Regions from separate parts of the Actinoallomurus acanthiterrae genome, predicted to be linked through region 2. Evidence: riboswitches for the same ligand, from Rfam matches in the RefSeq annotation. Region 2 holds a riboswitch; each other region holds the start of a gene.
The links. A riboswitch is a leader RNA that binds a small molecule or an ion and turns the genes downstream of it on or off. The one in region 2 is predicted to bind cyclic di-AMP.
Positions count from the first base shown of each region.

Region 1: linked by a shared signal. The riboswitch ahead of ACYVF7_RS43470 (C40 family peptidase) and the one ahead of ACYVF7_RS19015 (CHAP domain-containing protein) in region 2 are both predicted to bind cyclic di-AMP.
Region 3: linked by a shared signal. The riboswitch ahead of ACYVF7_RS29485 (C40 family peptidase) and the one ahead of ACYVF7_RS19015 (CHAP domain-containing protein) in region 2 are both predicted to bind cyclic di-AMP.

Region 1 covers NZ_BAAHCO010000001.1:9,220,795-9,230,486, reverse strand. Annotated here, with positions in the region: gene ACYVF7_RS43480 (C40 family peptidase) at 1-703, shown strand, start outside; gene ACYVF7_RS43475 (C40 family peptidase) at 738-1,715, shown strand; cyclic di-AMP (ydaO/yuaA leader) riboswitch at 1,989-2,156, shown strand; gene ACYVF7_RS43470 (C40 family peptidase) at 2,214-2,714, shown strand; gene ACYVF7_RS43465 (hypothetical protein) at 2,797-4,140, shown strand; gene ACYVF7_RS43460 (M48 family metallopeptidase) at 4,344-5,786, shown strand; gene ACYVF7_RS43455 (acetate uptake transporter) at 5,825-6,493, opposite strand; gene ACYVF7_RS43450 (glycosyltransferase family 4 protein) at 6,670-7,791, shown strand; gene ACYVF7_RS43445 (rhodanese-like domain-containing protein) at 7,806-8,267, opposite strand; gene ftrA (transcriptional regulator FtrA) at 8,340-9,314, shown strand; gene ACYVF7_RS43435 (DinB family protein) at 9,406-9,692, shown strand, end outside.
Region 2 covers NZ_BAAHCO010000001.1:3,909,982-3,919,673, forward strand. Annotated here, with positions in the region: gene ACYVF7_RS19005 (class II 3-deoxy-7-phosphoheptulonate synthase) at 1-1,103, shown strand, start outside; gene ACYVF7_RS19010 (C40 family peptidase) at 1,290-2,306, opposite strand; cyclic di-AMP (ydaO/yuaA leader) riboswitch at 2,311-2,505, opposite strand; gene ACYVF7_RS19015 (CHAP domain-containing protein) at 2,707-3,702, opposite strand; cyclic di-AMP (ydaO/yuaA leader) riboswitch at 3,701-3,850, opposite strand; gene ACYVF7_RS19020 (LVIVD repeat-containing protein) at 4,127-5,503, opposite strand; gene ACYVF7_RS19025 (glycoside hydrolase family 64 protein) at 5,804-6,979, shown strand; gene ACYVF7_RS19030 (SDR family NAD(P)-dependent oxidoreductase) at 7,339-8,103, shown strand; gene ACYVF7_RS19035 (FadR/GntR family transcriptional regulator) at 8,257-9,006, shown strand; gene dgoD (galactonate dehydratase) at 9,003-9,692, shown strand, end outside.
Region 3 covers NZ_BAAHCO010000001.1:6,201,235-6,210,926, forward strand. Annotated here, with positions in the region: gene ACYVF7_RS29450 (cutinase family protein) at 29-661, opposite strand; gene ACYVF7_RS29455 (PucR family transcriptional regulator) at 806-1,981, opposite strand; gene ACYVF7_RS29460 (hypothetical protein) at 1,978-2,328, opposite strand; gene ACYVF7_RS29465 (helix-turn-helix transcriptional regulator) at 2,523-3,416, shown strand; gene ACYVF7_RS29470 (hypothetical protein) at 4,176-4,454, shown strand; gene ACYVF7_RS29475 (BlaI/MecI/CopY family transcriptional regulator) at 4,492-4,872, shown strand; gene ACYVF7_RS29480 (M56 family metallopeptidase) at 4,869-5,801, shown strand; cyclic di-AMP (ydaO/yuaA leader) riboswitch at 6,193-6,330, shown strand; gene ACYVF7_RS29485 (C40 family peptidase) at 6,336-7,361, shown strand; gene ACYVF7_RS29490 (DUF305 domain-containing protein) at 7,460-8,062, opposite strand; gene ACYVF7_RS29495 (DUF1259 domain-containing protein) at 8,129-8,323, opposite strand; gene ACYVF7_RS29500 (ArsR/SmtB family transcription factor) at 8,519-8,875, opposite strand; gene ACYVF7_RS29505 (cation diffusion facilitator family transporter) at 8,952-9,692, shown strand, end outside.

The DNA.
Region 1 (9,692 bases), 5.3 Mb from region 2:
CGGGAACGACGCGGACATCCCGACCCTGGTGTCGGCCAAGGACCCGCAGTCCGTGCTCGACCAGATGTCGGCGTTCGCGCAGGTGTCGAAGAACCGCTCCACGGAGCTCACCCAGTTCCTGAACGCCGCGCAGTTGCTGCAGCGGCAGGAGTCGCAGGCCAAGCAGGCCGCCACCGACCTGGCGCAGAAGAAGAACGCCGCGCTCACCCAGAAGAAGAACATCGAGAAGACGATCGGGCAGCAGAAGGCCCTGATCAAGAAGCTGGGCCCCGCTGCCGACACCGGCGGCGGCGGTGACGACAGCGGTCCGATGCCGAGCAACTGCGGCGGCGGCTACACGGGATCGGCGACCGGCAAGGCGCGCACCGTGCTGGTGTGGGCCTACAGCAAGTGCGGTGTCCCGTACCTCTACGGCGGCAACGGCCCGCGCTACGACTGCTCCGGCTTCACGATGAAGGCCTACGCGGAGGCCGGGGTGAGCATCCCGCGCGTCGTGCCCGACCAGTACAACGCGACCCAGCGGGTCTCGCGGGCCAACCTGTCGCCCGGCGACCTGGTCTTCTTCGACAACCTCGGGCACGTCGGCATCTACGTCGGCGGCGGCAAGTTCATCCACTCGCCGCACACGGGGTCGTACGTCAAGATCGACAGCCTGAGCAACCCCTGGTACAGCTCGCACTACGTCGGCGCGGGCGCGCTCTAAGGACACGATTGCCATGGCCAAGGAGCGTACGATCATGTCCAGAACCGCGCGCTGGTCGGTGACGACCGCCGGGTTCATCGCCGTCGCCGGGCTGTCCCTGCCCGCCGTTCCGGCGCACGCCGACCCCGCCTCCTCGCTGAGCGCGGCGAAGAAGCAGCTGGCGAAGCTCAACGACCAGGTCGACCAGTTGGGCAACCAGTACAACAAGACGAAGTCGGACTACAAGGCCGCCCAGGGCCGGGTCAACGCCCTCTCCAAGTCGGTGCAGGCCGAGCGTAAGACGTTCCAGGCGCTGCGGCTGCGGGTCGCCCAGCTGGCCGTCGACGCCTACAAGACCGGGGACAACGGCTCGATCCCCCAGCTGCTCGGCTCGAAGGACCCGGACGCCGTGCTCTCGCAGATGTCGGCGTTCACGCAGATCGCGCACAACCGCTCGGCGGAGTTCCAGCAGTACCTCGCCTCCGCCCAGCGGCTGGAGCGGGAGCAGGCGCTGCGCGTGCAGGCGGCCCAGCAGCTCAAGGCGAAGAAGACCCAGCTCGAGCAGCAGAAGTCGCAGGCCGACGCGGCCGTCAAGAAGCAGCTGAGGCTGATCGACAAGCTCGGCGGGAACATCGACCCCGGCAGCTCCAAGGAGAACTGCTCGATCCTCGCCACGGGCAAGGCGGAGATCGTGCTGAAGTTCGCCTGTGCCCAGCTCGGTAAGTCGTACGTCTTCGGCGGGGCGGGCCCGAACGTCTGGGACTGCTCCGGGATCACGATGGTGGCGTTCGCCAAGGTCGGCATCAAGCTCAACCACTGGGTGCCGGACCAGTACGACGCCAGCCGGCGGGTGTCCAAGGCGGACCTGCAGCCCGGCGACCTGGTCTTCTTCCACGACCTCGGGCACATGGGGATCTACATCGGCAAGGGCAAGTTCCTCCACGCCCCGCACACCGGCGACGTCGTGAAGATCTCCAACCTGAGCGACGCCTGGTACTCCTCCACCTGGGTGGGCGGCGGCCGGCTGCTCTGAGGACCGCCGGGCAACTGAACAGCGGACGAGGGCGGGCCGGGCGGAGACTCCCGGGACACGGAGAGCATCCGGCACGCCCGCCACGTCATCGCGATCTTCCGCACCGGGTCACGGTGCGGAGAGTTACCCGCGGCGCACGCCATGCGCCGCTCGACCGGACGCGTTTCCGCCACCGGCGGCGCTAGGGACAGCGCCCCGATGGTGGGCCAGGTCCGGTTTGTCAGGAATGCAGAGAAACGGTCATCACCGACGTGGTCCATGGGGGGCCACGGGTGGCCGTGAGCGCCTAATCCGCGGGCACGCGGAACCGGGGAACCAACCGCGCACGAGCGCGGCTTCACGGGGGTGAATCGGGGCGCCTGTTCTCCCACAGGCATGCCGTAGGGCGGCTTCCACGCCCGAACCCGACAGCTAACCCGGTAGGCGTAGTGGAAGGAGAGACCCCTGTCTCGCAACCCCTCGACCGCTTCGTCCCTGCGCCTTCGCCTCGCCGGAGGCATGGTGGCCGCGGGTGCGGTCCTCGCACCCGTCGCCCTGACGGTCCCCGCCGCGCACGCCGCGACCCCCCAGGCGACCGTCACGGCGCAGAAGAAGCACAAGTCCTGGAGCCAGCGTCACGAGGTCGGTCTGAAGGCGGTCGCCGTCGCCCGTAAGCAGATCGGCAAGTGGTACCGCTGGGGAGGCTCTAGCCCCAGAAAGGGTTTTGACTGCTCCGGTCTGGTGCAGTACTCCTACCGCAAGGCGGGCGTCCGCCTGCCGCGTACCGCGGGCAACCAGCACCGGCATATCACGCGCCACATCCGGTGGCAGAACCTCGCGGTCGGTGACCTGGTGTACTTCGACCACAACAACCACACCGGGATCATCTCCAAGGTGAAGGGCCACAAGGTCTGGATGATCCACGCGGCGCACACTGGCACGCGGATCAGCGAGGTCAGGATCGACATGAAGAACAGCTGGTACCGGAGCGAGTTCTACGGCGCGGCTCGCCCGTACTGAGCCGGTTGAACCGGCTCGATTCGCCGGGGTCGTCCAGGTGGGCGGCCCCGGCTTCTCAGTTTCGCCCGCTACTATCGCGCGCATGTCGTCGGCGGGCTCCTGGCAGGCACGGGTCGCCGCGCTGGCCGGGGTGGCGATCGTGTTGCACCTGGTCATCGCGGTCGGCTACGTCGCGCTGCACCACAGCGCCGGCCGTACCGCCGCGTCGCTGCGCAGCGCCACGGCGGCGCCCACGCCCAGCACGGCCACGGTGACGGCCATCCTGCAGCGGCGTTCCCGGGCGGTCCTCGCCCACGACCGCGCGGCGTTCCTCGCCACCGTCGACCCGTCGGCCCAGGCGTTCCGCGCCGGGCAGGAGACGTTGTTCGACAACCTGACGAAGATCCCCCTGGCGACCTGGCGCGAGTCGCTCGCGGACACCCGCGCCGCGGCCGCCGCCGACGACGGCTGGACGGCCCGGCTGACGCTCACCTACCGGCTGCGCGGTTTCGACGCGGCCGACGTCGCCTACACCCAGTACCTCACCTTCGCCCGTCGTAAGGACGCGGGCTGGCTCCTGTCCGGCGACGGGTCCACGCACGGCCTGCGCGACGACCCGCAGATCTGGGACGGCGGCACCCTCACCGTCATCCAGGGCCGGCGCAGCCTCGTCATCGGAGAGGACGACTCCGGAGTCGCGGACGGCACCGGCGCCACCGACGGGCCGGAGACGCGGACCGCCGAGCTGCGCGACATCGCCCGCCGGCTCGACACGGGCGTCGGCCTGGTCTCCGACGTCGTCGGCGACGGATGGTCACGCCGGATCGTCGCCTTGGCGCCGGCGACGGAGCAGGAGGCCGAAGAGCTCGTCGGTGACGTCCGGAACCTCGGCGACATCGCCGCGCTCGCCACCGTCAGCGGCGCGCCTGCGGGCGACTCGGAGCACGGCGCGGACCGCGTCATCATCACCCCCACGGCGTTCGACCGCCTGAACGGACTGGGGCGGCACGTCGTGCTCACCCACGAGCTCGTGCACGTGGCGATGGGCGGCGCCCGCGACAGCCGCACCCCCATGTGGCTGATCGAAGGACTCGCCGACTACGTCGGTTACAAGAAGGCCGGCGTCTCGACGCGTGCGGCGGGACGCGAGCTCGCCGCGGAGGTGGCCGCCGGCGACGTGCCGGCCGCGCCACCGGGCCGGAGCGCGTTCAGCGGCTCGGGCGAGCGCCTGTCCGCAGCGTACGAGGAGGCATGGCTGGCGTGCCGGATGATCGCGGAACGCTATGGTGAGGGCCGGCTGGTGAGGTTGTACCGGACCGCGGCGACGGAGCCCGGCGAGGCGGGGGACCCGCAGATCGAGGACCGCGCCCTGCGGGCCGTGCTCGGCATCGGTTCGAGCGAGTTCGCCGCGCAGTGGCGCGCCTACCTACGCAAGGAGCTCAAGTGACCGAGCCGGGCGGTACGAAGCCCACCGCGGAGCCGACGGGGCGGCCCTCCGCGGAAGGAGCTCAGGTGACGGAGCCGGGTGGTACGGAGCCCACCGCGGAGCCGACGGGGCGGCTCTCCGCGGAAGGAGCTCAGGTGACGGAGCCGGGTGGTACGGAGCCCACCGCGGAGCCGGCGGGGCGGCTCTCCGCGGAAGGAGCTCAGGTGACGGAGCCGGGTGGTACGGAGCCCACCGCGGAGCCGGCGGGGCGGCTCTCCGCGAACGGAGCTCGCGTGACGGAGCCGGGCGGCGCGTCGCCGACCGCTCTCGTGTCCGATCGCGAACCCGGCCGCGCGGCGCCGTCGGAGGGCTCCCGGCGGACCGCCGCCGTCGCCGCGGCGGTGCTCGGCGCGCTGCTGGTCGCCGTGGCCGCGGTGGTGACGCCCTGGCATCCGCTGCCCGGCGGCCGGATCGCCGCCGACCCGGCGCTCGACTTCACCCGGGACCAGATCGCGCGCAGCGAGGCCTTCACCGCCGCGCTGGATCCTCCCGCGTACACCTCGCTCGTGGTCGGCCTGGTCGTCGTCCTCGTCCTGGGCCTGACGCCCTGGGGCGCCCGGCTGCTCGGCCTGGTCACCGGGTCGCGCCGATCGACCGCGGACGTCCCGCTGTGGCGGCGGACCGTGCGGGTGGCCGCCGTCGCGGTCGTGCTGTCCATGCTGACCCGGCTCATCGAGCTGCCCTTCGAAGCATGGTCGGAGTCCGTGCTGCGGCGGTATCACCTGTCGACCCAGAGCTGGGGGTCGTGGCTCACCGACCAGCTCACCGGATTCGGGGTGAGCCTCGTCATCTGGATCGTGGCGCTCGTGGGTCTCCACCTGCTGATCCACCGCTTCCCCCGGCACTGGTGGGCGGCGGCGGCCGCGGGCGGGTTCCTGCTCGTCACGGCGGTCTCGTACGCCTACCCGGTGGTCGTCGAGCCGCTGTTCAACTCCTTCAGCTCGATGCCCGCCGGGCCGCTGCGGACGGATCTGCTCCGGATGGCCCGCGCGGACGGCGTGCCGGTCCGCGACGTGCTGGTCGCCGACGCTTCCAAGCGCACCACCACGCTGAACGCCTATGTCTCCGGATTCGGGTCGACCCGGCGGGTCGTGGTCTACGACACCCTGCTCGTGTCGGAGTCGAGGAAGGAGGTCGAAGCCGTCGTCGCGCACGAGCTCGGCCACGCCAAGCGGAACGACGTGCTGACGGGGACCCTCGTCGGCGGGATCGGGGTCGCGGCCGGCGCCTGCGTCCTCTACCTGGTGATGACCTCGCCGCGGCTGCTGCGCCGCGCCGGCGTGCGCTCGGCGGCCGACCCGCGCTCCACCGCGCTGTTGCTGGCCGCGGTGACCGTCCTGACCCAGATCGCCGGGCCCGCGGAGAATCTCATCAGCCGCCGCATCGAGGCACGGGCCGACGTGCACTCTCTCGACCTGACGCGCGACCCGGCGACGTTCACGGCGATGCAGCGGTCCCTCAGCGTGAGCGACCTCGACGACCTGTCGCCGAACCCGTTCGCCTACGCGCTGTGGAACACCCATCCCTCGGGGCCGCAGCGCATCGCGATGGGACGGGCGTGGGCGCGCCTGCACCACGTCCCCGTGCCGCCGCCCGCACGCCGCTGAGCTCGGGGCCCAGGGCGTACGGGCGGTGGACGTGACGGCTACTCGGTGACGGGGCTGGCCGTCGCGCCGACGGCCGGGCGGGCGCCGAGCGGCCCGCCGACGGGCAGGGCGAGCCGGCCGCCCATTCCGTTCGCCACGCCGGCCGCCGAGGTGTACCACGCGACCAGGGCGGTGAGGACGCCGATCCAGCCGCCGAGCTTCACCGTGCCGCTGCTGTGGGAGAGGTTGCCGATGAAGAGGATGATCTCGGTCAGCTCCAGGGTGAGGAACACCGCGAACACCGCCGTGGTCACCTGGGTGCTCCACAGGAGCATGTACGTGTTGAAGATCGCGAACGCCAGCAGGATCCAGCCGAGATCGTTCTGGATCAGGTCCTCCGGGTTCGCCTTGGTCGCCGCCGCGGTGGCGGCGGCCGTCGGCACGACCCAGTGGACGTAGAGGGCCAGGCCGATCCAGAACCCGCCGTACGTCGAGAAGGCGGTCGCGCCGAAGACGTTCCGGTTGCGGAACTCCCACATGCCGGCGAGCAGCTGGCACAGCCCGCCGTAGGCGAACGCGTATCCGAGCCAGGCGTCCGTGCCGTCGGTCCACCCGGCGTTCTTGGCGGAGAGAAGGAAGGTGGTGAGGGCGAACGCCGCGAGCCCGAGCGGGGCGGGGTCGGCGATCCCGGATAGTGGGCCGGCAGGGGGTTGGGGGGTCTCGGTCATGGGTGGCTCCTCCTCGTCGTGAAGCTCCCACCGCCGTGCCTCGTCAGGTCCGTAACATCGCGGGCCCGGCGGGGATGGGCGGCCACAAATGACGCGTCCTAACACTAACTCCCTGTTTCGCATTGGTCACGGGGGTGCGTCAGGTCAATCTGATCACTCATGCGATGCTGGAAATGATGAGGAAGACGCTCGTCGTGACCAACGACTTCCCGCCCCGGCCGGGCGGCATTCAGGCGTTCGTGCACAACCTGGCGGTTCGCCGGCCGCCGGGTTCGCTCGTCGTGTACGCGCCCGCGTGGGAGGGTGCGGCGGAGTTCGACGCCGCGCAGCCGTTCCCGGTGGTCCGGCACCCGACGACGCTGATGCTCCCGGTGCCCGCGGTGCTGCGGCGCGCCCGCGAGATCGTCCGGGCGGAGGGCTGCGACTCGGTCGTCTTCGGCGCGGCGGCGCCCCTCGGACTGCTCGCCGCGCCGCTGCGGCGGTCGGGCGTCGAGCGGTTCGTCGGCATCACGCACGGCCACGAGGCGGGCTGGGCGGCCCTGCCCGGGTCGCGGCGGCTGCTGCACCGCATCGGCGACGAGGTGGACGTCCTGACCTACCTGGGGGACTACACCCTCAGCCGGATGGCCCGCGCGCTGTCGCCCGCGGCGGTCACGCGGACGCGGCGGCTGGCCCCCGGCGTCGACGAGACGGTCTTCCGTCCCGGCGCGGGCGGCGAGGAAATCCGGGCACGGCACGGCCTGGCGGACCGCCCCGTCGTCGTGTGCGTCTCCCGCCTGGTCCCGCGCAAGGGCCAGGACGCGCTGATCCACGCCTGGCCGCACGTGCTGCGCGCGGTGCCGGACGCCGCCCTGCTGATCGTCGGCGGCGGCCCGTACCGCGTCGACCTGGAACGGCTCCGCGTCGAGCTGGGCGTCGCCCACGCCGTACGGCTGACCGGCGCCGTCCCCTGGGAAGAGCTGCCGGCGCACTACGACGCCGGCGACGTGTTCGCCATGCCCTGCCGGACCCGCCGGCGCGGCCTCGACGTCGAGGGGCTCGGCATCGTCTACCTAGAGGCGTCCGCCACCGGGCTCCCCGTGGTGGCGGGCGACTCGGGCGGCGCGCCCGACGCCGTCCTCGACGGCGAGACCGGCGTCGTGGTCGACGGCCGCTCCGTCCGCGCGATCGCCCAGGCCGTCATCGGCCTGCTGCGCGACCCGTCCGCGGCGCAGGCGATGGGCAAGCGAGGGCGTTCCTGGGTGGAGCGCGAGTGGCGCTGGGAGGTCCAGGCCGCCCGCTTCTCCGCCCTCCTGTGACGACGACCCGTTGATCAGCAGCCGCAGAAGGCGCCCGTCGCCACCGGGGCGGTCAGGGGGTCGGTGGGCGTGCTGACCCGCCCGGTCGCGGTCTCGACGGCGAACCCCTCGCGCGCCCAGTACTCGTAGCCGCCGATCATCTCCTTCACCCGGTGACCCAGGCAGGCGAAGGCCAGCGCGGCGCGGGTCGCCCCGTTGCACCCGGGGCCCCAGCAGTAGGTGACGACGGTCGCGTCGCGGGGGACGAGCAGGGGCGCCCGCTCGGCGATCAGCGCGGTCGGCAGGTGCACGGCCCCCGGCAGATGGCCCTGCTCCCAGGACTCGGTGCTGCGGGAGTCGACGACGACCAGGCCGGGCACGCCGGCCTCCAGGTCGGCGTGGACGTCGGACACGTCCGTCTCGAAGGCCAGACGTGCGGCGAAGTGGCGGGCGGCCTCCTCGGGAGGAGCCGGCGCGGTGGCGAGAACATTCGACATGCCCACGATCGTGGCCGACGGCGTGCGTCCGCCGACAGTGGCGTGGATGCCGCCCACCGATAGGATCCCGCCATGCGGATCCAGCCGAAGCCCGGTTCGACGGTCGCGGTGCTCGCCTACGAGGGGATGTCACCGTTCGAGACCGGCATCGTCACCGAGGTGTTCGGCCTGCCGAGGCCGGAGTTGGACGTGCCGTGGTACCGCCTGACGGTGTGCGCCGAGCGGCCCGGCCCGGTGCCCATCGTCGGCGGTGCGACCGTCCACACCGAGCACGGCCTGGACGTCTTCGCCGCGGCCGAGACCGTCATCGTGCCGGGCGTGAGCGACGTACGGGGCGAGTGCTCGCCGGAACTGGTGGCCGCGTTGCGCCGGGCGCACGACCGGGGCGCCCGGATCGTGTCCATCTGCTCGGGGGCGTTCGCGCTGGCCGCCGCCGGTCTGCTGGACCACCGCCCGGCGACCACCCACTGGCAGTACGCCGACCTGCTGCGCCGCCGCTTCCCGCTCGTCCGGGTCGATCCCGACGTCCTCTACATCGACGACGGTGACGTGCTGACCAGCGCCGGAAGCGCGGCAGGCCTCGATCTGTGCGTCCACCTGGTCCGCCGGGACCACGGGCCGAGCGTCGCCAACGCGGTGGCGCGGCGGCTCGTCGTCCCGCCGCATCGCGACGGCGGGCAGGCGCAGTTCATCGAGGCGCCCGTGCCCAGGGACGCCGGCGACGACCGGATCGCCCAGGCCATGACCTGGGCGATGGCCAACCTGCGCGAGGAGATCACCGTCGACGTCCTCGCGCGCCGCGCGCACATGTCCGCCCGCACGTTCCTGCGCCACTTCGCGCGCTGCACCGGGACCAGCCCCACCCGCTGGCTGATCGATCAGCGCGTCCAGGCGAGCCTGCCGCTCCTGGAGAAGACCACCGCGCCGGTCGACGAGATCGCCCGCACCGTCGGGTTCGCCAGTCCGGTCACCTACCGCTCGCACTTCGTACGGGCGATGCGCACGTCACCGTCGGCCTACCGCCGCGCCTTCACGGCGACGGTGTGACGGGACCCGCCAATTGAGGCCGGAAACTGACCGCATGGCGGCGTAACGTCGTCTCCGACGGACAATCCAGACGGCCATAAAGGCGGCGACCATGACGACGAACGGCGAGACCACCCTGACGGGCGAGCGGGCGGACCTCCTGGCGGGCCTGCGGAAGAGCCGGCACTTCCTGCGGTTCACGCTCCGCGACCTGACGGACGAGCAGGCCGCCCGGCGCACGACGGTCAGCGAGCTGTGCCTCGGCGGCCTGATCAAACATGTCACCGAGGTCGAGCGGCGGTGGGCGGGCTTCATCGTCGAGGGACCGAGCGCCATGGACGCCGGCGATCCGGCGGACTGGATGGAGAAGTTCCGCATGGGCGAGGGGGAGACCCTCGC
Region 2 (9,692 bases):
ACGTGCGCAACAAGCTGAAGACCCTGCTGCAGATGGCCGTCGTGCTGACCTATGCCGGGAGCGTCCCGGTCGTCAAGATCGGCCGGATGGCGGGCCAGTTCGCCAAGCCGCGGTCAAAGCCGTCCGAGGTGCGCGACGGCGTCGAGCTGCCCGCATACCGGGGCGACATGGTCAACGGGTTCGACTTCACCCCCGAGGCCCGGGTGCCGAACCCGGAGCGCCTGCTGCGCGCCTACCACGCCGCGGCCGTCACGCTGAACCTCACCCGCGCCTTCACTCAGGGCGGCTACGCCGACCTGCGCCAGGTCCACGCCTGGAACCACGACTTCGTCGCGGAGAGCCCCGCCGGCCAGCGGTACGAACGGCTGGCCGGGGAGATCGACCGGGCCTTGGCGTTCATGCACGCCTGCGGAGCGGACCCGGAGGAGTTCCACCGGGTCGAGGTCTACTCCAGCCACGAGGCGCTCCTGCTGGACTACGAGCGCGCCCTGACCCGCATCGACTCGCGGTCCGGCCTGCCGTACGACGTCTCCGCGCACTTCCTGTGGATCGGCGAGCGCACCCGGCAGCTCGACGGCGCGCACGTGGACTTCATGCGCCACATCCGCAACCCCATCGGCGTCAAGCTCGGGCCGACCACGACCGCCGAGGACGCCCTCGCGCTCATCGACCTGCTCGACCCCGACCGGGAGCCCGGGCGGCTCACGTTCGTCACCCGCATGGGCGCCGAGCGGATCCGCGAACACCTTCCCTCTTTGGTGGAGAAGGTCACCGCGAGTGGCGCCCAGGTCGCCTGGATCTGCGACCCGATGCACGGCAACACCTTCGAGGCGGAGAGCGGGTACAAGACCCGCCGGTTCGACGACGTGATGGACGAGGTCGCCGGCTTCTTCGAGGTGCACCGGGCGCTCGGCACCCACCCGGGCGGCGTGCACATCGAGTTCACCGGCGACGACGTCACCGAGTGTGTCGGTGGCGGCCACGACATCGTCGAGGACGACCTGCACCAGCGGTACGAGACCGCCTGCGACCCCCGGCTCAACCGCGGCCAGGCGCTCGACCTCGCGTTCATGGTCGCCGAGATGTACCGCATCGGGAAGTAGCGCGACTGATCCGCCCCGATCGCACGTCCGCCGGGACGTTCCGCGTCGGGAGGTAGCGAGCCCGGACCGTACGGCCGCCGGGACGTTCCGCATCCGCGAGGTGGCGGGAGCGATCCGTCCGGGGCCGTACGGCCGCCCGGGTCCATCGCATCGGGAAGCCGCGACCCGCCCTGGGGGCGGCGGCCGTCACACGACGCGGACGGCGCCGGCGAACGGGCGGGTCGACAGGTCCGCGACGCGGACGTGGTCGCCGGTGTGCGGCGCGTGGACGAACTTCCCGTCGCCGAGGTACATCCCCATGTGGTGGATGTCGGAGTAGAAGAACACCAGGTCGCCGGGCTCGAGCTGGTCCCGGGAGACGTGGACGCCGGCGTTCCACTGGTCGCCGCCGTAGTGCGGCAGGTTGACGCCGACCTGCTTGTAGGCCCACATGGTCAGGCCGGAGCAGTCGAACCCCCGGCCGGGCGCCGCGCCGCCCCAGACGTACGGCACGCCGAGCTGCGACAGCGCGGCCCGTACGGCGCCGACCGCCTTGCCGGGGCCGCCGGGGATGGTCGGCACCTTCTCGCCCTTGCCGGCGCGCTCGACGGCGTCCTGCAACAGCGGCTTGCGGACCTTCTCCAGGTCGCGCTTGATGGCCGCGCGCTGCCGGGCGAGCTGGACCCTGAGCCGGGCCGCCTGCGCGGCGCGCTCCCGGGCGTCCTGGCCGGTCCACTGGGCGTTCTGAATGGCGTGGGTCAGCTGCCGGATCTCGGTGTCGTCCTGCTGCGTGAAGTAGTGCAGGGTCGCGGCCCGGTCGAGGACGGCGCGCGGGTCGGAGGCGGCGAGGAGGGTCGGCGTGTCGTCGTTGGTGCCGCTCATGTAGCGCATCGCGACGAGCCGGCCGACCTTGTGCTGGATGGCCTTGAGCGCCTGCGCGGCCCGGGCGGAGGTCTGGCCGGCGACGACGGCCGCCCGCTGGGCCTGCTCCAGCCGTACCTTGAGGCCGTTGTACTGCTCGGTGAGCTGCTCCAACTGGTTGTTCAGCTGGTCGGCGCGCTGCCGGAGCGCGTCGATGCGGGTACTGGGCCGGGCGGTGTCCGCCAGCGCGGGCGATGCGAGCCCGGCGACGACGAGGGCCACGGTCACGGCGGTCGTACGGCGGGCCGTGCCCTTCCCGGGATGATGGGGATCGCGGCTGTCCGCGGGGTGCGATGACGCCATCCAGTGCTCCTCTCCTCAGGCCGCCTACCGGGTTAGCTGACGGGTTCGGACGGAAGAGAAGCCCTACCGCGCACCGTCGGTGACGGGCGCGGATTCACCCCGGATGCGAAGGCGGGAAGGTGCCCCGTGGCTCCGCGAGTGGGTCCCCGGTTCCCCGGCGCGTCGGCTGACGCGACGGGCGATTCGGCGGTCCGGCCGTCTCTCGGCCGGTGACGACTCGCTGGAGATTAACGGATAGTGACGGGGCGGCCAACGGGAACATGCGGAGATGGCCCGGGGGATCGGAGGATGGTCACTCTGGGTGATGCGGGGGCTGGTCCTTTGCGCCTAGACGCACACGGTCCCCGCCCCTCCGGATCGGGAGGAAACGGGGACCGGTGTGACGTTCGGACGCGCTCGCTCAGGAGAGGACGGACTCGGACTCGGAGCTGTTCTGGGCCACCGCCGCGTGCAGGGTGTTCCAGAACGCCAGCTCGACGTCCTCCTCCAGCTCCGAGATCTTGCCCCAGAACTCCTTGTCCTCGGCCACCGCGGCGGCCTCGGCGGACAGGACGGGCATGACCATGGTGCCGGCGTCGGCGGCATCCAGGTCGGCCACGCTGACCTCGGCGGGCAGCTCGACCGGCGTGCGGTGGTGCTTGCCGCGCTTGCGGACCCGGACGTTCGGCGCCGCGACGGGCACCTTGACCTTCGACTTGCCGACGGCCAGGGCCACCGTGCCGAACAGGACGACGGCGAGCAGCCCGGTGAGGGCGGCCTGCTGGTCCGGCAGGGAGGTCGGCGCGGGCGCCGGGTCGTGCGACGCGACCGTGTGCGTGTCGACCTGCGCCAGGGGGTCCTGGCCGATCTCCTTGACCGCGGGCGTGGGAGCGGCGTGCTTAGGAGCGTACTTCTGGTCGGTCTGCGCCGTCTGCTGGGCGGTTACGGGGGCGGCCTTCACCTTCACCTTGGAGGGGTAGCCGAACCCGACGACCTGGCTGATGTCCCGGGTGGCGCGCAGCAGCGCGTTGTTGTGGTTGGCCTCGATCGTGTGCAGCGTGTGGCCGTCGACGCGCTCGACGATGCCGACGTGCTCGATGTCGCCGATGCTCTTGCCACCCGACCAGGAGAAGAAGACGATCGCTCCGGGCTCGGCCTTGTGGCCCCAGGCGTGGTGCTTCTTGAACCACTGGGCGTGGTCGGGAGTGGAGGCGAACTGCCCGGTCCAGTCTTCGACGCCGGCCTTGTTGGCAGCCCACGCGAGGAACATGTCACACCAAGGAGCGTCCGTGTAGGAGGAGTCCTTGTCGACGTGCTTGCCGTACCAGTCACCGAATTTCGTGTAACCGTCGGCTTTCTCGTGGTAACCGAGCTGGCCTTTGGCGACCTCGAGCAGTTTCTGACCTATCGAATCCATATCTCCCCTTAGGCCGCCTACCGGGTTAGCTGACGGGTTCGGACCAGAGAGGAGCCCTACCGTGCGTGACGGATTCACCCCGAGGGACAGATGGGTCCCCGGCTCCCGCGCCGCTGGCTGCGTCATCGGGATTAGGCGGTCGGCCTGCAACCCCCTGGTTGGAGGTTGGTCACAGCCCGATCTCGGCGAAATCTAGCCGAACTCTCGCAACAACGGCAACGCGTTCGGAAACGAAAGTCTGGTACCACTTGCTCACCGAGCGTAGCTGCGACTGTTGCCCGCTGGCCGGGCAACGCCCGAAAAGGTGCTCTCACGTGCGGCGGAGCCATCCGTGGCCGTCGCGCGGCGGCGTCGCGAAAAAGTCGAGTGCCGTGCTCGCCACCCCAGAAAAAGTGACGAACACGGCACTCAGGCCGACACTTCCTCAGCGGAAGTCGGGTCGCAGGACGTCGATCCCGCGGGTGTTGTCCGCGACGTAGACGTATCCGTCATGCCAGTACGGCGCCCACGACATGGCGTCCGCGGGCCGGAAGTAGGCCACCTGCTTCGGATGCGCCGGGTCCCGCACGTCGAGGAAGCGGGTGCCCTGCGAGTAGAAGGACTGCACGAGGACGCCGTGGTGCACGGAGAAGTAGTGGGCCGAGCAGTCGTCGGTGTCCGTCCGGCTGCCCTCCTGGCCCGCCACGCTCCAGGTACCGACCGTACGCAGGCGGAAGGGCTTGTCCGGAGTCGACCGCCAGCCCTCGCCCCCGTACGAGCCGCGGAGCGAGGCGATCACCAGCCGGCCGTCGTCGGCGCAGCCGGGGTTGAACGACTCCTCGGTGGCGTAGATGAGGTCGCCGCCGCCCGGTGCCTCGTCGGCGGTCGACCCGACGGGCCGGAACGAGTTGTGCATGAACTTGGACGGCGCCGCGGTCTCGCTGATGCCGCCGCCCGCGTACGGGATCGGGTCCCAGGCGCGGGCCACGCGCATGGTGCGCTGGACGGGGTCCCAGTGCCGTCCCTCGGTCCAGTAGCCGCGGATGCCGCCGCGCCCGGACGCCCACGTCACCCCGGTCGCGTCCACCTGGATGTCGTGGACGTAGTCCGTGGTCCCGTCGTTGCGGCCCAGCTCGATCGGCTGGGCGAACGTGCGCGGATGCCGCGGGTCCCGTACGTCGGTGACCCAGACCGGGCGGCCGCCCCAGTCGGCGGGCATCCAGTCGGCCTTGGCCGGGCCGCCCGTCCAGAGGTACCGGCAGCCGTCGACGCAGCTCGTCGTGTGCCCGGCGGGGATCTTCTCGTACGCGAGCTGCACCGGCTTGGCGGGGTCGGCCAGGCTCACGATGTAGACGCCGGACTCGCCGGTGTGCGTGTTGCCGTTGAAGGCGCGCGGGTCGCGCGCCATGAAGACGAGCTTGCGGTGCGGGTCGGCCTCGGTGTCCTCCGTCTCCCACATGCCCGGCATGGACAGCGTCCCGAGCGCCTTCGGCGCGGCCGGGTCGGTGACGTCATAGGTCTTCAGGCCGAACTGCCCGGAGACGTACATCACCTTCCGGTGCCCGTACGTCAGGAAGCCGAGGGAGATCGCGCCCTTGGCGTCGGGGAGGGTGGCCGCGAGGCGTACTCCCTTCACGGCGCTGGAGGGCGGCAGCGGGGCGGCGTGGATCTGATGTGCGATCACGTCCTGCTGGACGGCGGGCTTGGTCGTCTGGTCCTCGTCGTCGCCGCCGGGTGGGCAGGCGAGGGCGGGGCCGGCCATCGTCACCACGGCGGTGGCCGCGGCCAGGACGGTCAGGGACAGGGTGCGCAGGGTTGTCACATCTCTCCTTGGGTCTGGCGGGGAAGGAGCATGATCCGACCGGGACGCTATACAGCGCCGTGAAGGGGATCAAGGGCTCGGCGCGGCCACCGGGCTCGGCGGCGAGGTGCGCGGCCGGGCGGACGTTCCGCTCATCGTCGCCGTACGGCGATCCGCTTCGCGCTCGGAGCGCGGTCGTTCATCGCATCATTAACCGATCCTGAAGCGGGCCTTAAGCGCCTGTCGCCACGGTTCCCCGGGCGCTTCGCTGGACACCTGACCGCGGTCGTCTCCGAAGAAGGGGAATTCGTGAACAGCAGGATGATCGGCAGAAGGTCGTTCCTCGCGTCCGGCGCCGCCCTCGGCGCCGTAGCGCTCGCGGGGTGCGCCCCCGCCGCCCGTGCCCGGCGGACCTCGGCGACGGCCAGTGGCCTGCCGCTGACCGTCGTGAACCGGACGGGGCGGTACGCCAGCGGGTCGATCTTCATGTACATCGTCGGCGTCGACCCGGCGACCGGGACCCAGGGGCGTGTGACGGCGGACGGCAGGTTCGTGCCCTGCGCGGCGTCGGACAACGGGTCCGGCGGCAACACCGACTACGCGATCCCGCTGAAGGGCTCGGGAGACACCACGGTCGTCCTCCCGAAGATGTCCGGACGGGTCTACTTCTCGCTCGGCGACCACCTGCGGCTGAAGGTCGTCACCGACGGCAACGGCAAACCGGCCCTGCAGTACCCGGCGGGCTGGGTGAAGACCGACCCGAACTACGCGATCCTGCACGACTGGATCGAGTTCACCTACAACGACGCCGGCATGTTCTGCAACACCACGATGGTCGACATGTTCAGCGTCCCGCTCGCCATCCGGCTCGCGGGGGCGCGCACGCAGACCACCGGCACCCTCGTCGACGGCGGCCGCGACAAGATCTTCGCCGCGGTGGCGAAGCAGCCGGAGTTCGCCCGGCTGGTCGCCGGGGACCGGATGCGCGTCATCGCGCCCGGTCACGGCATCGAGGCCGGGCTGTTCCCGGCGGACTACTACGACGCGTACATCAACGAGGTGTGGACCCGGTACCGGGGGACGCCGCTGACGGTCCGGACCGATGCGGGCACGTTCACCGGGAAGGTCGCCGGGGACCGCCTGTCCTTCACCGGCGGAAGCCGGACGCCCGCGTCCATCGCCCGGCCCTCGACCCGCGACGTCCTCTTCTGCGACGGGGCGCTCGCGGCGCCCAACGACGGGGTCACCGGCCCGGTCGCCGCGATCCTCGGCGCGGCGTTCAACCGGTCGACGCTGCTGTCGGACGCGAGCCAGCCGGTCACGGACGACGCCCGGTTCTACCGGGCATCGGTCACCAACCACTACGCGCGGGCGATGCACGAGGCGTCCCGGGACGGCGCGGCGTACGGCTTCGCGTTCGACGACGTGGCCGGCCACGCCTCCTACATCCAGGACAACGCCCCCACCTCGGCAACCGTCACACTTACGCCGTTCTGAGCCGTGTCGTGGTATTAATAATAAAATATGGTTAGTTGTCGGGTTTTTGTGGCCGGAATCGGTCAGCAGTGTCCTGTGGACCGATCCATCCTCGATGCGGGCGCCCGGGAGCGGAGCCGCCGCCATGGCGGCCCACGCCCCGGACCGCCGACGACGACGGGCCATCGCGTCGGCGCAGGCCCCGCCGCCTGTCCCGGCGTCCGCCATGCCCTGACCCTCGGCCGTACGAGGGTCGCCCGGTCCGGCCTCACCGCTCCCCGGTCCGACCCGTCGGGTACGTGTCAGCCCGGACGAGTGGCCGTTCGTCTTCCTGTTGAATCGCGGGGTACGAGTGGGCCGGTGAGGGAGGGGCGACGGTCATGAGCGAGACGACGTCCGGGCGGTACGCCGGCAGGGTCGGCCTGGTGACCGGAGGAGCGTCCGGCATCGGGGCCGCGACCGCCCTCCGCCTGGCGGCGGAGGGCGCGGCGGTGCTGATCGTCGACGTGTCGCCCGACGGCGAGGCCGTCGCGGCCCGCGTCCGGGAGTCCGGCGGCCGGGCGGTGTTCCTGGCAGGCGACGTCAGCCGGGAGGAGACCTGGGAGCGCGCCGCACGGACGGCCGAGGAGTCGTTCGGCGCCGTCGACGTCCTGGTCAGCAACGCGTACGTCGTCGAGGTCGCGCCCGCGCACGCCATGTCCCCCGACTCCTGGCGCCGCCAGATCGACGTGTGCCTGACGGCGGCGTTCCTGGGCGCGCGACGGCTCCTGCCCGGCATCGCCGAGCGCCGCGGCGCCATGGTGATCACCTCGTCGGTGCACGCCCTCGTCGGGCTGCCCGGCCACCCGGCGTACGCGGCGGCCAAGGGCGGCCTCGTCGCGCTGACCCGGCAGCTCGCGGTGGAGTACGGCCCCGAGGCACGCGTCAACTGCGTCATCCCGGGCCCGATCATGACCGCCGCCTGGGACCGCGTCGCCGAGGACGACCGGGCGAGGAGCGTCGAGGCCACCGTGCTCCGGCGGTTCGGCGAGCCGGACGAGGTGGCCGCGGCGATCGCGTACCTCGCCTCGCCGGACGCCTCCTACGTCACCGGCAGCACCCTGACGGTGGACGGCGGCTGGAGCGTTACAAGGGACTCGGCGTGACGCGTGCTGCGGGGCGGGTCGAGCGCCGTGGATCGCTGCCGGGGCTCGGCGTGACGCGTCATACGGGGCGGGCCCGGGGTCGCGGGCGGCGGCCAGGGGCAGGCTCGGCGTTCCGCGTGACGCGCCCCGCCGAACGGGACGGGGGCTGACGTCGTGGCGTCCTACGGCGGCCGTGGGCTGCACGGACAGACCGTCGAGGCCGTCGCCAACATGATCTTCACCGGGGAGTTCGCCGAGGAGGACTGCATCGACATCGCCGGGCTGCAGCACCGGCTCGGCGTGAGCTCGACGGCGCTGCGCGAGGCGCTGAAGGTCCTCGCGGCCAAGGGGCTGATCTCCGCCCGGCCCAAGCGCGGCACGTTCGTCCGGCCCCGGGCGGACTGGAACCTCCTGGACGGCGACGTCATCCGGTGGAAGTTCGCCGCCGGGCCGGACGACGCCTTCCTCGACGACCTCCACGAGATCCGGTGCATCATCGAGCCGAGCGTCGCCGGGCTCGCGGCGCGACGGCGCGACGCCGCGCAGCTCGCGGCCCTGCAGAAGGCCCTGGAACGGATGGACCGGGCGCGCGGGAACGTCGACGCCACGACGGCCGCCGACCTGGAATTCCATAGGGCGCTCCTTGTTACCAGCGGCAACGAGCTGCTGATCCGGATGGACGTCATGATGGGCGCCGGCCTGGCGAGCCGCGACGCGCTCGTGCACAGCGCGGCCGGCACCGCCGACGCCGTGCCGAGCCACCGCGCGGTGCTGGAGGCCATCCGCGCCGAAGACGCCGGCGCCGCCGAGGAGGCCATGCGCGCACTCCTCCTCCAGTCCTGGCGCGACCTGGACCGGGTCCGCGGCGAACCTCACCTGAATACGCGTACGGAACGGAAAGATCGGGGCAGAGAACAGGAATGAAGATCGCCAGGATCGAGACCTTCCTCGTCCCGCCGCGCTGGATGTTCTGCCGCGTCGAGACCGACGACGGCCTCGTCGGCTGGGGCGAACCCGTCGTCGAGGGCCGCGCCGAGGTGGTGCGCACCGCCGTCGACGTGCTCGCGGAGTACCTCATCGGCCAGGACCCGCTGCGGATCGAGGACCACTGGCAGGTGCTGACCAAGGGCGGCTTCTACCGCGGCGGCCCCGTGCTGTCGAGCGCGGTCGCCGGACTCGACCAGGCGCTGTGGGACCTCGCCGGCCGGTACTACGGGGCGCCGGTGCACGCCCTGCTGGGCGGGCCGGTCCGCGACCGGGTCCGCGTCTACGCCTGGGTCGGAGGCGATGAGCCCACGCGGCTCCGCGACGCGCTCGCCGAGCAGGTCGAGGCCGGCTTCACCGCCGTGAAGATGAACGTCTCCGGCCGCCTGTCCCGCGTGCCCACCGCGGCGGAGATCGGCGCGATCGTCGAGCGCGCCGAGATCGCCCGCGACGTGCTGGGCCCCTCACGCGACTTCGCCCTCGACGCGCACGGCCGCGCCACCGTGCCCGCCGCCCGGCGGATCATCGCCGCCGTCGCGCCCCTGCACCCCATGTTCGTGGAGGAACCGGTAGCCCCTGAGTACCTCGCCCGGCTCGGTGACCTGGCGAGCGGCACCACCGTGCCG
Region 3 (9,692 bases), 2.3 Mb from region 2:
CCGGGTCCGGCCCTTGTGCGCGTGTGAATCAGAGGCGGGCGGCCGCGAAGGTCGCGGCCTGGCCGGCGTCGCCGCCGTAGCTGAGATGCGCCAGGATGTTGGTCCCGGCGCCGCAGACCGGGTCGCCGGAGGCGCAAAGGTCGAGTGTGCGGGCCTGGTAGGTGCCGGTGACGCTACGGCCGATGGCCCGGATGGGGTTGCCGAAGAGCAGCACGGCCTTGACCTTGGGCTCGATCGTCGCCGGAATCGTTTCGGTGATCGGGCCGCCGACCACCGCGCCGTCGCTGCTGATGCCCATCGAGTTGTCCACGACGTTCGCGCCCTGCGAGTAGCCGCCCAGCACGAAGGTCTGTGCCGGGCAGGCGGCGGCCTGGGCCTTGAGATGGTCGACCAGGTCGGTGTTGCCCTTGCTGGCCGAGCCGCTGGACAGATCCGCGGGGTAGTTCACCGCGTAGGCCGACCAGGACTTCGCAGTGATCTTCTGCTGCAGGGCGGAGTAGACCGGGTCGCCGACGATGGCGCCGAGCGTGCCCGGCTCGCCGGTGCCGCGTGCGTCGACGAACTGCGCGTCGGAGCAGGTGGCGGCGTGCGCGGTGGCGGGTGCGACGGCGGCCAGGCCACTGGCGATGAGCGCTGCGGCCAGGAGTGAGCGGGGATGCATGGGGGCGCCTCCGATGGCGTACGGCCGGACGGGGTTCCGGCGGGCATCCGCATCCTTCGTCGGACCGCATTTGGGTCCTATGGCGCGCGGAGCGCAATCGGGGCGGGGAACTCTGGTCGGCGATGAATAGCCGTCGGACCGAAATCAGGATTTCTGTATGCGCAGATAGGCGTGCAGTGCGAGCATCAGCTCCAGCCGATGCTCGGGCTCGATGGGCGCGCCGTCGAAGAGCTCCTCGAGCCGGTGCAGCCGGTACCGGACGGTCTGCTGGTGCACGGCGAGCCGGTCGGCGGTCAGCGCCGTGTTCTCCCCGCACTCCAGCCAGGTCAGCAGCGTCAGGCAGAGCTGGTGGCGACGGGCCGGACTGAGCCCGAGCAGCGGGGCCAGCCGCCGTTCGATCGCGGCCTCGATGAGGCCGGCGCCGGACGCGGCGACCAGCGTCACCACGTGGTCGACGCTGCGCAGCAGACCCGCCGGGTCCAGCACGCCGGCCCGCACCAGCTCAAGGGTCTGACTGGCCCAGCGCAGCGAGACCGCACCGCCGGTCAGCGGCGTGGTCGGGCCGAGCGCCGCCACGCCGATCCGGGCCAGCGCGGCGGCCAGCCGGTGCTGCCCCGGGCCGTCCGGATCCGGGAAGATGACGTACGAGACGGGGTCGGCCCAGTGCGCCAGCACGGTCGGCGGCAGGATCGGCGGGGCGGACTGCTCGCGCAGTACGGCGGCGACCCCGATGGTGCGGGGTGGTTCCCAGCCCGCCGAACGGGCCAGCGCCACGATGGCCGCCTCGCTCGCGGGCGGATCGGCCACGATCAGATCACGCAGCCGGGCCCGGTCGCGCTCACGGTCCGAGCGGGACTCGTCGGCGAACCCGCGCGCGGCGGCCGCGGAGATCTCGTCCAGGAAGCCGAACAGCATGTCGGTCAGCGCGGCCAGCGTGTCCCTGGACCAGTCCAGCCGATAAGCGTCCTTGATGAGCCGGCGACAGGCGACCCGGCCGCCGGCTCTGATCGCGGTCTCCAGCCGTTCCAGGCTGCCGCCCTGCCGGGCCTCCCGGGCGCCCAGCCCGGCGTACATCTCGATCAGATCGTCGAGCCGCACCGGGCCGTCGGCCGCGGCGGCCTGCATGAAGCGCTCGACGGTCCGGGTGATGTTCTGCCGCATCCGCCGGGCGTACGGGCTGCCCGCGGAACGCGCGTACTCCGGAACCTGGCCGCAGATCTCGTCGGCCATCTCCTGGGTGACGGCGCGCAGGTGCGGCAGCAGCAGCCCGGCCAGGTCATCGGGCCGCTTCCGGCGCAGCGGGACGGGGGCATGGCTCATCCGACGAAGCGCAGCAGCTCGCTGGACACGACCCCGGGACGGCCGCCGTACTGCTGCGGGGACGCGGTCAGCCCCTCGATGTGGTGGTGGTACGGCGCGACCACGACCGTCGCGTTGGGCGGCGTGCTGCCACCGAACCCGATACCGGAACCCGCCTTGATCCGCAGGGCCGGCCGCCGCGCGACGCCGTCCGGGTAGCGGAGATCGGCCAGGAACGACAGGCTGCCGGTGATCGCGTTGGGCACCGGGAAGTCCTTGTCCTTGATGCCCGGACCGTGGAAGAAGCCCAAGCCCGACTGCGACGGGGCGGCCGGCGACACGAGCGTAGCCGTACGGGAGATGCGCATGGCGATTACCTTCGTCGCTGCTTTACTCGCGAGTAAAGATCCTTGACGAGAAGGTACGCATCTCGCACCATGCCGTAAAGGGCCCAATCGGCGGTCAGGACCGACCGTGCTGGGCCGGGGAGCCGCGTTCCGGGGTGTGGCAGGGTCCCCACGTGGCTGTCACGGCCGGTTGCGGGGCTGCCACACTGGGGTGCATGGCACGTGAGCACCAAGGCGGCAGTGAGCTGGGGCGCTTCTTGCGCGCACGCCGCGCCCGGGTCACGCCGTCTGAGGTCGGCCTGTCGGCGGGACCCGGCCTGCGCCGTACGCCCGGGCTGCGCCGCGAGGAGCTGGCGACCCTGGCCGGGGTCAGCATCGACTACTACACGCGGCTGGAGCGCGGCCGGGAGACCAACCCCAGTCCGTCCGTCGTCGATGGCCTCGCCGCCGCGCTGCTGCTGGACGAACCTGAACGCGAACACCTGCGCGACCTTGCCGCCTGCGCCGCGCGCGGTGCCGCGCCGGAGCGGTCGGCCACCGTCCTCGCCCGGACCGTGGATCCCGGCCTTGAGCTGATGCTGGAGAGCCTGCGCCCCCATCCCGCGCATATCGTCAGCCGCACCATGGACCTGCTGTCCGCCAATCCCGGCGGGCTGCGGTTGATGGCCGAGCTGGAGGACTGGCCGGAGAACCAGCGCAACATCGTGCGCTACGTCTTCCTCCACCCCACCGCCCGTGTCCTGTTCGACGACTGGGAGAACCAGATTCGCGGCTGCGTCGCCCGCCTGCGCGCTCTGGCCGGTATCGAACCGGACGCCCCCGACCTGACCGGCCTCGTCGACGAACTCCTCGCGAAGAGCCCCGACTTCGCCCGCCTGTGGGAGCGCTACGACGTCAAAGGCCACAGCCACGGCACCAAGACCTTCCATCACCCCGACGCCGGGACCTTCACCTTCGCCTACCACTCGCTCCAACTGGAGGACGGCTCCGGCCGGCGCCTGGTCGCCTACCACGCGGCACCCGGCACCCCCGAGTACGACGTGATGGTCGCGCTCGACCGGGAGCCGGCCGCGGCAAAGGCGACCACGCGGGAACCCCGGCATCGCTGACCTCACTTCCGGCCGAGCACGCCCGCCCCTGCGGAATGAGCACCGTAGGAGCCGTCGCCTTACGGTTTGACGAGGACCTTCAGCGCCTCACGGTCGGCCATGGCGCGATAGCCGTCCGGTACGCCGTCCAGACCCACGGTGCGGTCGAACACCCGACCCGGCTCGATGCGGCCCTCCAGGACGTCCGGCTTCGGTCATCGCCCACGGATTCCACTCATCCCGGCCGAAGCTCATGCATCCCAGGCCGATGCGGGAGACGCGCAACCCGGACTTTCCCAGCCTCGTGTACTGCATGCGTTCCTCATTCTTCGTGTCGGTGGCTTCCTCCGGCACGCTATTTCCGACCCACAGGGGTTAGGGAGGACGCCTCAGTGCCCCGGTAACGGGACCGCCGGAGGCCACGACGGTGGGGGCCGGACCCCCGGGTTGGAGGTGGATCGCAACCCTAACTCCGACACAATGTAGTAGAAATGCCACCGGAAGCGACAACCCCCTCCATCCCCACCCGAGGTAAGCAAGACATCCACGACGGCCAGCGGCCACCCGCCAGCCTGGATTGCTGCAGCACGCCAGGTCCTACTATCCTTTGTAGGAGATGCTCATCGATCACGTCGGTCCGAGACATCGACCACAAGGTCGCGTGCGCCGTGAACCCCGCCAGGTGCGGCGAAGGAGTCACTCGCCCGTCTGGGCCCTCTCCGGACGTGAACGGCCACTTTCCAGGCATGCACCGACCGGAGCCGGAGTGCCGTGCGGCGCGTGACAGTGACCTTCGACGTGTTCGACGGCGTCGGGCGCCCGACGTGGATCGAGGGCGAAGAGGGCCTCACGTGGCGCGTGGAAGCCGTCATCGATTACTGGCGGCATCCCGATCTCGGCAGGTACCGCTTCGTCCCGGGACATCGAGCCGAAGCGGAACGCTGGCGCCTGACCGTCGTCGGCCCGCTGCCAGCCCGTCCATCGCTCATCGGCGAGCAAGAGGTCGTCCTGCTCACGTTCGGCGAAGGCATGAGCTGGTATATGGATCTCAATCGATAGGTCACAATGGTGCGGGCTCAGGGATGGAGGCGGACAGGTGGCGATCGCAGGGCCGCTCGAGCGAGCGATCATGGAGGCGCTGTGGGATGCCCAGAAGCCGCTGCTCATCCGCGAGCTGATGGAGAAGGTGAACGCCGGATCCGCGAAGCGGTCGGCATACACGACGGTGCAGACCGTCGCTGACCGGCTCGTCCAGAAGGGCTTCCTCGCCCGCACGGCGGACCGCAACGCATGGCGGTACGCCCCGACGCGCAGCCGTGAGGATCACGTCGCGCAGGTGATGGCCGAGGCACTGGCGGAGACCACCGACCGCGGACCCGTCCTGGCCCGGTTCGCCGAGACCATCGACCCGCAGGACGCGCACCGGCTCCTGGTGGAACTCGCCCAGCGTTCGGCCCCCACGGAATCACGTCCGTGAACACCCTCGCCACGCTCGGCGCGGTCACCGTCGCCCTCGGCGCCAGCGCCGGCCCGCTGCTGAGCCGGAGCGCCTGGTGCCAGCGGATTCCCCGGATCGCCGCACTCGTATGGCTGGGAACCCTGGCGGGCACGCTCGCCGCGCTCATCGGCGTCATCGCGGTGGTGTCGACCGGCCGGCATGGCCTGGTGCACCGCGTCGCGGAACGGGTGGCCGACTGCTGGCACCATCACAACGGAGGCGGCGGTCCGGCCTCGTACGCCTTCAACGTCGCCCTTCTCCTCAGCGCGGTCGCCGCGACGTACGTGGCCGTCAAGCGGTACCGGCGCACCGTGACGCAGCGCCGTCGCCATCAGGAGGCACTGCAGTTCGTCGTGCGGTATCCGGGCGATATCGACGACGTCTGCGTTCTCGATCACCCGATACCGATCGCCTACTGTGTTCCGTCACGGAAGCGCCCGATCGTGCTGAGCAGCGGCGCTCTCGACCAACTGGAGGACACCCAGCTCCAGGCGGTCCTCGCCCACGAACGGGCACACCTGCGCTACCGCCATCACTTGTTCCTCACGGCCGTCGACGCGCTCGGGGCCGCGCTGTTCTGGCTGCCGACCTTCAGTGACGCCCGCCGTTGCCTGCCCATCCTGCTGGAGATGACCGCCGACGACGTCGCCGCCCGACGTTGGGGTCGCCACGTGGTGGCGGTCGCGCTGCGGAAGCTGGCCATCGCGCCGAACCCGATCGGCGGTCTGGCCGCTCACAGTGCCGGTGCGTCAGCCCTCGATCGACGGCTCGCCCGGCTCGAGACCTCGCCCGCCATCGCCGACAACGGCCTCACCCGGCGCCTGACGTGGATCACGGCGATGACCTCCGTCGCCCTGCCGACCGTGATCTCGGCGAGCTGGCTCGCCACGACGCCGTTCTTCTGCTGACCAGCCCAAGCGCCGCCACGTACGGCACGCGCGGCAGCCCTCTCGCCAGAGCCTAACTCCTACCTGACATAGGAGAGGTCCGGTCGGACATCTCCCCCGGCCTCCGATCCGCTCCATGACGGCGAGAAGTCCGCGCGGCAACGGCGGGATCGGAGGATGGTCGAGGCGGCAACCCCCGCACCGATGCGATCAGCGCCGCCGGCCTCGTCGGACTCACACCGACACCCGCCATCATGGCGTCCGGCACCGAGCCCCGCTCCCCGACGTACGCCGCATGCCGAGGTGTCACGCTTGGTCAGAGGACGCATCCGCTCGGTCCGACAGGTGGCAAAGCGCGCCAAAAATCTCCTACACTCCGTCAGAGATCGGCCGCCCCATGCTTCACACGAGGCACGGCCGACCGCCGAATCCCACGAGGGAACCGGGGACCCGAGATTTGAGGGGCGAATCCGGAGCGTACGACGCTCCGGTAGGGCTACTCCGGCCCGAGCCCGACAGCTAACCCGGTAGGCGGCCAAGGAGAGGAGCTCTCACGTGGCGTTCTATCGCCCGGTCACGAACGCGTACGCCGCAGGTCACCTGCGGCGGCCTCGATCGCTCAGGCTGTACGCGGCGGTCTCGCTCACGGTCACCGTGGCCCTCATGGCGGCCCCGGCCGAGGCCGCGCCCAAGCCGTCGGCCGCGGCGGCGAAGAAGGAGCTGGAGAAGCTCAACGGCCAGGTCGACAAGATCGTCGATCAGTACAACAAGGCCAAGACCGAGCTGGACGCCGCGAAGAAGAAGCTCAAGGCGCTCAACAGCCAGGCGAAGAGCGAGAGGCGCGTCTACGAACGACTGCACGCCCGGGTCGCGCAGATCGCCGCCGACGCGTACAAGACCGGCAGCCTCGATTCCACCACCGCCACCGTGCTCGCATCCAAGGACCCGGACGCGGCGCTGAACCAGATGTCGGCGTTCACTCAGCTGTCGAACAACCGCGGGCAAGAGCTCGCGGCGTTCCTGGCCTCCACGCAGCGTCTGCGCCGGGAACAGACGGAGGCCCAATCCGCCTACCAGACCGTCTCGCAGAAGGCGTCCGAGCTGAAGAAGCGCAGGGCCACCGTCGAGAAGGCCATCGCCAAGCAGAAGAGCCTCCTGCGCAAGGCCGGTGAATCCGCGAGCCCACCCGGCCCGGGAGCCGGTGGCACCTACAACGGGCCTGCCTCGGGGCCGGCGCGTAAGGCGGTGGAGTACGCCTACGCCCAGATCGGCAAGCCCTACATCTGGGGTGGCACCGGCCCGAAGGGTTACGACTGCTCCGGGCTGACGATGATGTCCTGGCGCGCCGCCGGTGTGAACCTCCCGCGGGTCGTGCCCGACCAGTACGCCGCGACTCGGCATGTCTCCAAGTCCGACCTGCAGGCCGGTGACCTGGTCTACTTCCTCGGCATGGGTCACGAGGGCATGTACGTCGGCGGCGGGAAGTTCATCCACGCGACGAAGACGGGTGACTTCATCAGGCTCGACAGCCTGTCGAATCCATACTGGGTAGCCCATTACGAGGGCGCCAGCCGCCCGTGACGGTTCTCACGCGGCGGTACCGCGAGTTGTCGGACCGCACCGGAAGCCCTCACGACCTGAATCGTTTGTGGCGCCGGGCCTCGTACGGTCCCCCTGGGTCACATGCCGGTGAGCATGTGGCGCATCTTGGCGATCTCGGCGGATTGGGAGCTGATGATGGAGGCCGCCAGGGCCTTGGCGTCCGGGTTGGAGCCTTGGGACTCTTCGGCCCTGGCCATGGTGACGGCGCCCTGGTGGTGTCTGATCATCATCTGCAGGAACATCCGGTCGAAGGGGCGGCCCGACAGCGTGCCGAGTCTCTTCATGTCCTGTTCGGACATCATCCCCTCGGCCATGTGCATGCCGCCCGGGGACGGCATCGGCGCTCCCCAGTCCCTGAGCCAGCCGGTCATCTTCCGGATCTCCGGGCCCTGAGCCTGCTTGATCTGCGCGGCCAGCGTCTTGACCTGCGGTGAGGAGGCTCTGGTGGCCGCTTGGTCGGCCATGACGATCGCCTGTTGATGGTGGGGGATCATCATCTGCGCGAACATCACGTCCTGGGCGTTGTGGCCCGCGGTCACCGATATGGAGTTAACGGCGACCGCGTGCCCCTCCGCCGCATGGCCGGTCATCGTCTGGTCCGTGTTCGCCGCGCCGCCCCCGCATGCCGCGAGCACGGCCGCGGCGACCATGGCGACGAGCGACGACAGTGCGCGCCTCATCTGTAGTGACCTTCCTGCTGATGGAGTAAGAGTCGTTCCGGGGCCCAGCGGGCATCCACTGTCTCCCTACCCGGTGGCGGCTTTGAGGTTGGTGGCGTCCAGGGCCGGACGGAGTTCCTGGGCGAGGGTGACGCCGTCGCCGGTGGCCCAGAAGTGCATGTAGAACAGGCGGGGTTGCTCGTCGAGGCTGTGGTTGTGGAGTTCGACGATCTCGATCCCGCCCTTGCGGAGCGCCTGGCCATTACCGCCGCCATCGCCCACACGTACGGCGCACCTACGGGGCCGTCAACCCTCCCGACGGCGGAGCCGACGTCTGGATCACCCTGCCCGCCGCGAACCACGGCCCCCGACCTTGACGTCGTGCGGCAGCCAATATGGCGAAGCATGGTGTCTGATTCGCTACATATCTGTCACCACTCGGGCATACCCGCGCCGATCGCGCGCTCCCCGGCGAGGTCAGTCGTGGGCCGGCAGATGACCGATCTGATGGTCGGCCACGCTCAGCGCCTCGTCGACCAGTCGCCGCAGATGCCCGTGGCCCAGGCTGTAGATCACACGGCGGCCCTCTTTGCGGGTCGTCACCAGCCCGGCGAGGCGTAGCCGGGCGAGATGCTGGCTGACCGAGGTACGCGACGCGGCACACGATTCGGCCAGCGTCGTCACGTCGGCTTCGCCTTCACCCAGACGCCGCAGCAGGGTCAGGCGGGTGCGGTCGGCGAGCAGTCCGAGCACCTCGACGGCCACCGTTATCCGCTTGCCATCATCTGGTTCCTGCGAGCCGTGCGCACCTGATAGATGCATGCGTGCGTTCATATGCACATAATGGAGGCGTCGCGACCCGAAGTCCAATCCCATCCCCCGCCCCGAGCCGCGAAAGGTGCAACCGCCCGTGAGCCAGCACACCGACACTCACGAACCCCACCGCCACGACCAGCACGACCACGCTCACGACGAGCACCACCACGGCCACGGCCACGGCCACGGCCACGGTGAGCGTCAGCACGCTCACGACGACCATGGCCATGACCACGATCACGGTGATGGCCGGTGGGCGCGGATCCGCCACCAGCTCGCGCACTTCGTCACTCCGCACAGCCACGAGGCCATGGACAAGGTCGACACGGCGATGGAGACCTCCCGCGAGGGCATGCGTACGCTGTGGCTGTCGCTGGGCATCCTCGGGCTTACCACGGTGATCCAGGCGACGGTCGTCGCACTGTCGGGATCTGTGGCTCTGCTCGGCGACACCATCCACAACGCGGCCGACGCGCTGACGGCGGTTCCGCTCGGCATCGCCTTCGTGCTCGGCCGAAGGGCGGCCAACCGCCGCTATACCTACGGCTACGGCCGCGCCGAGGACCTGGCCGGCATCGCCATCGTGGTGACCATCGCCGCTTCTTCGGCGCTGGCCGCCTATGAGGCCATCGACCGCCTGCTGAACCCGCGCGACATCGGTCACCTGTGGGCGGTGGCCATCGCCGCGTTGATCGGGTTCATCGGCAATGAGTGGGTCGCCCGGTATCGCATCCGCACCGGACGCCGCATCGGGTCGGCCGCGCTGATCGCCGACGGCCTGCACGCCCGGACCGACGGCTTCACCTCCCTCGCCGTCCTGCTGGGCGCCGGTGGC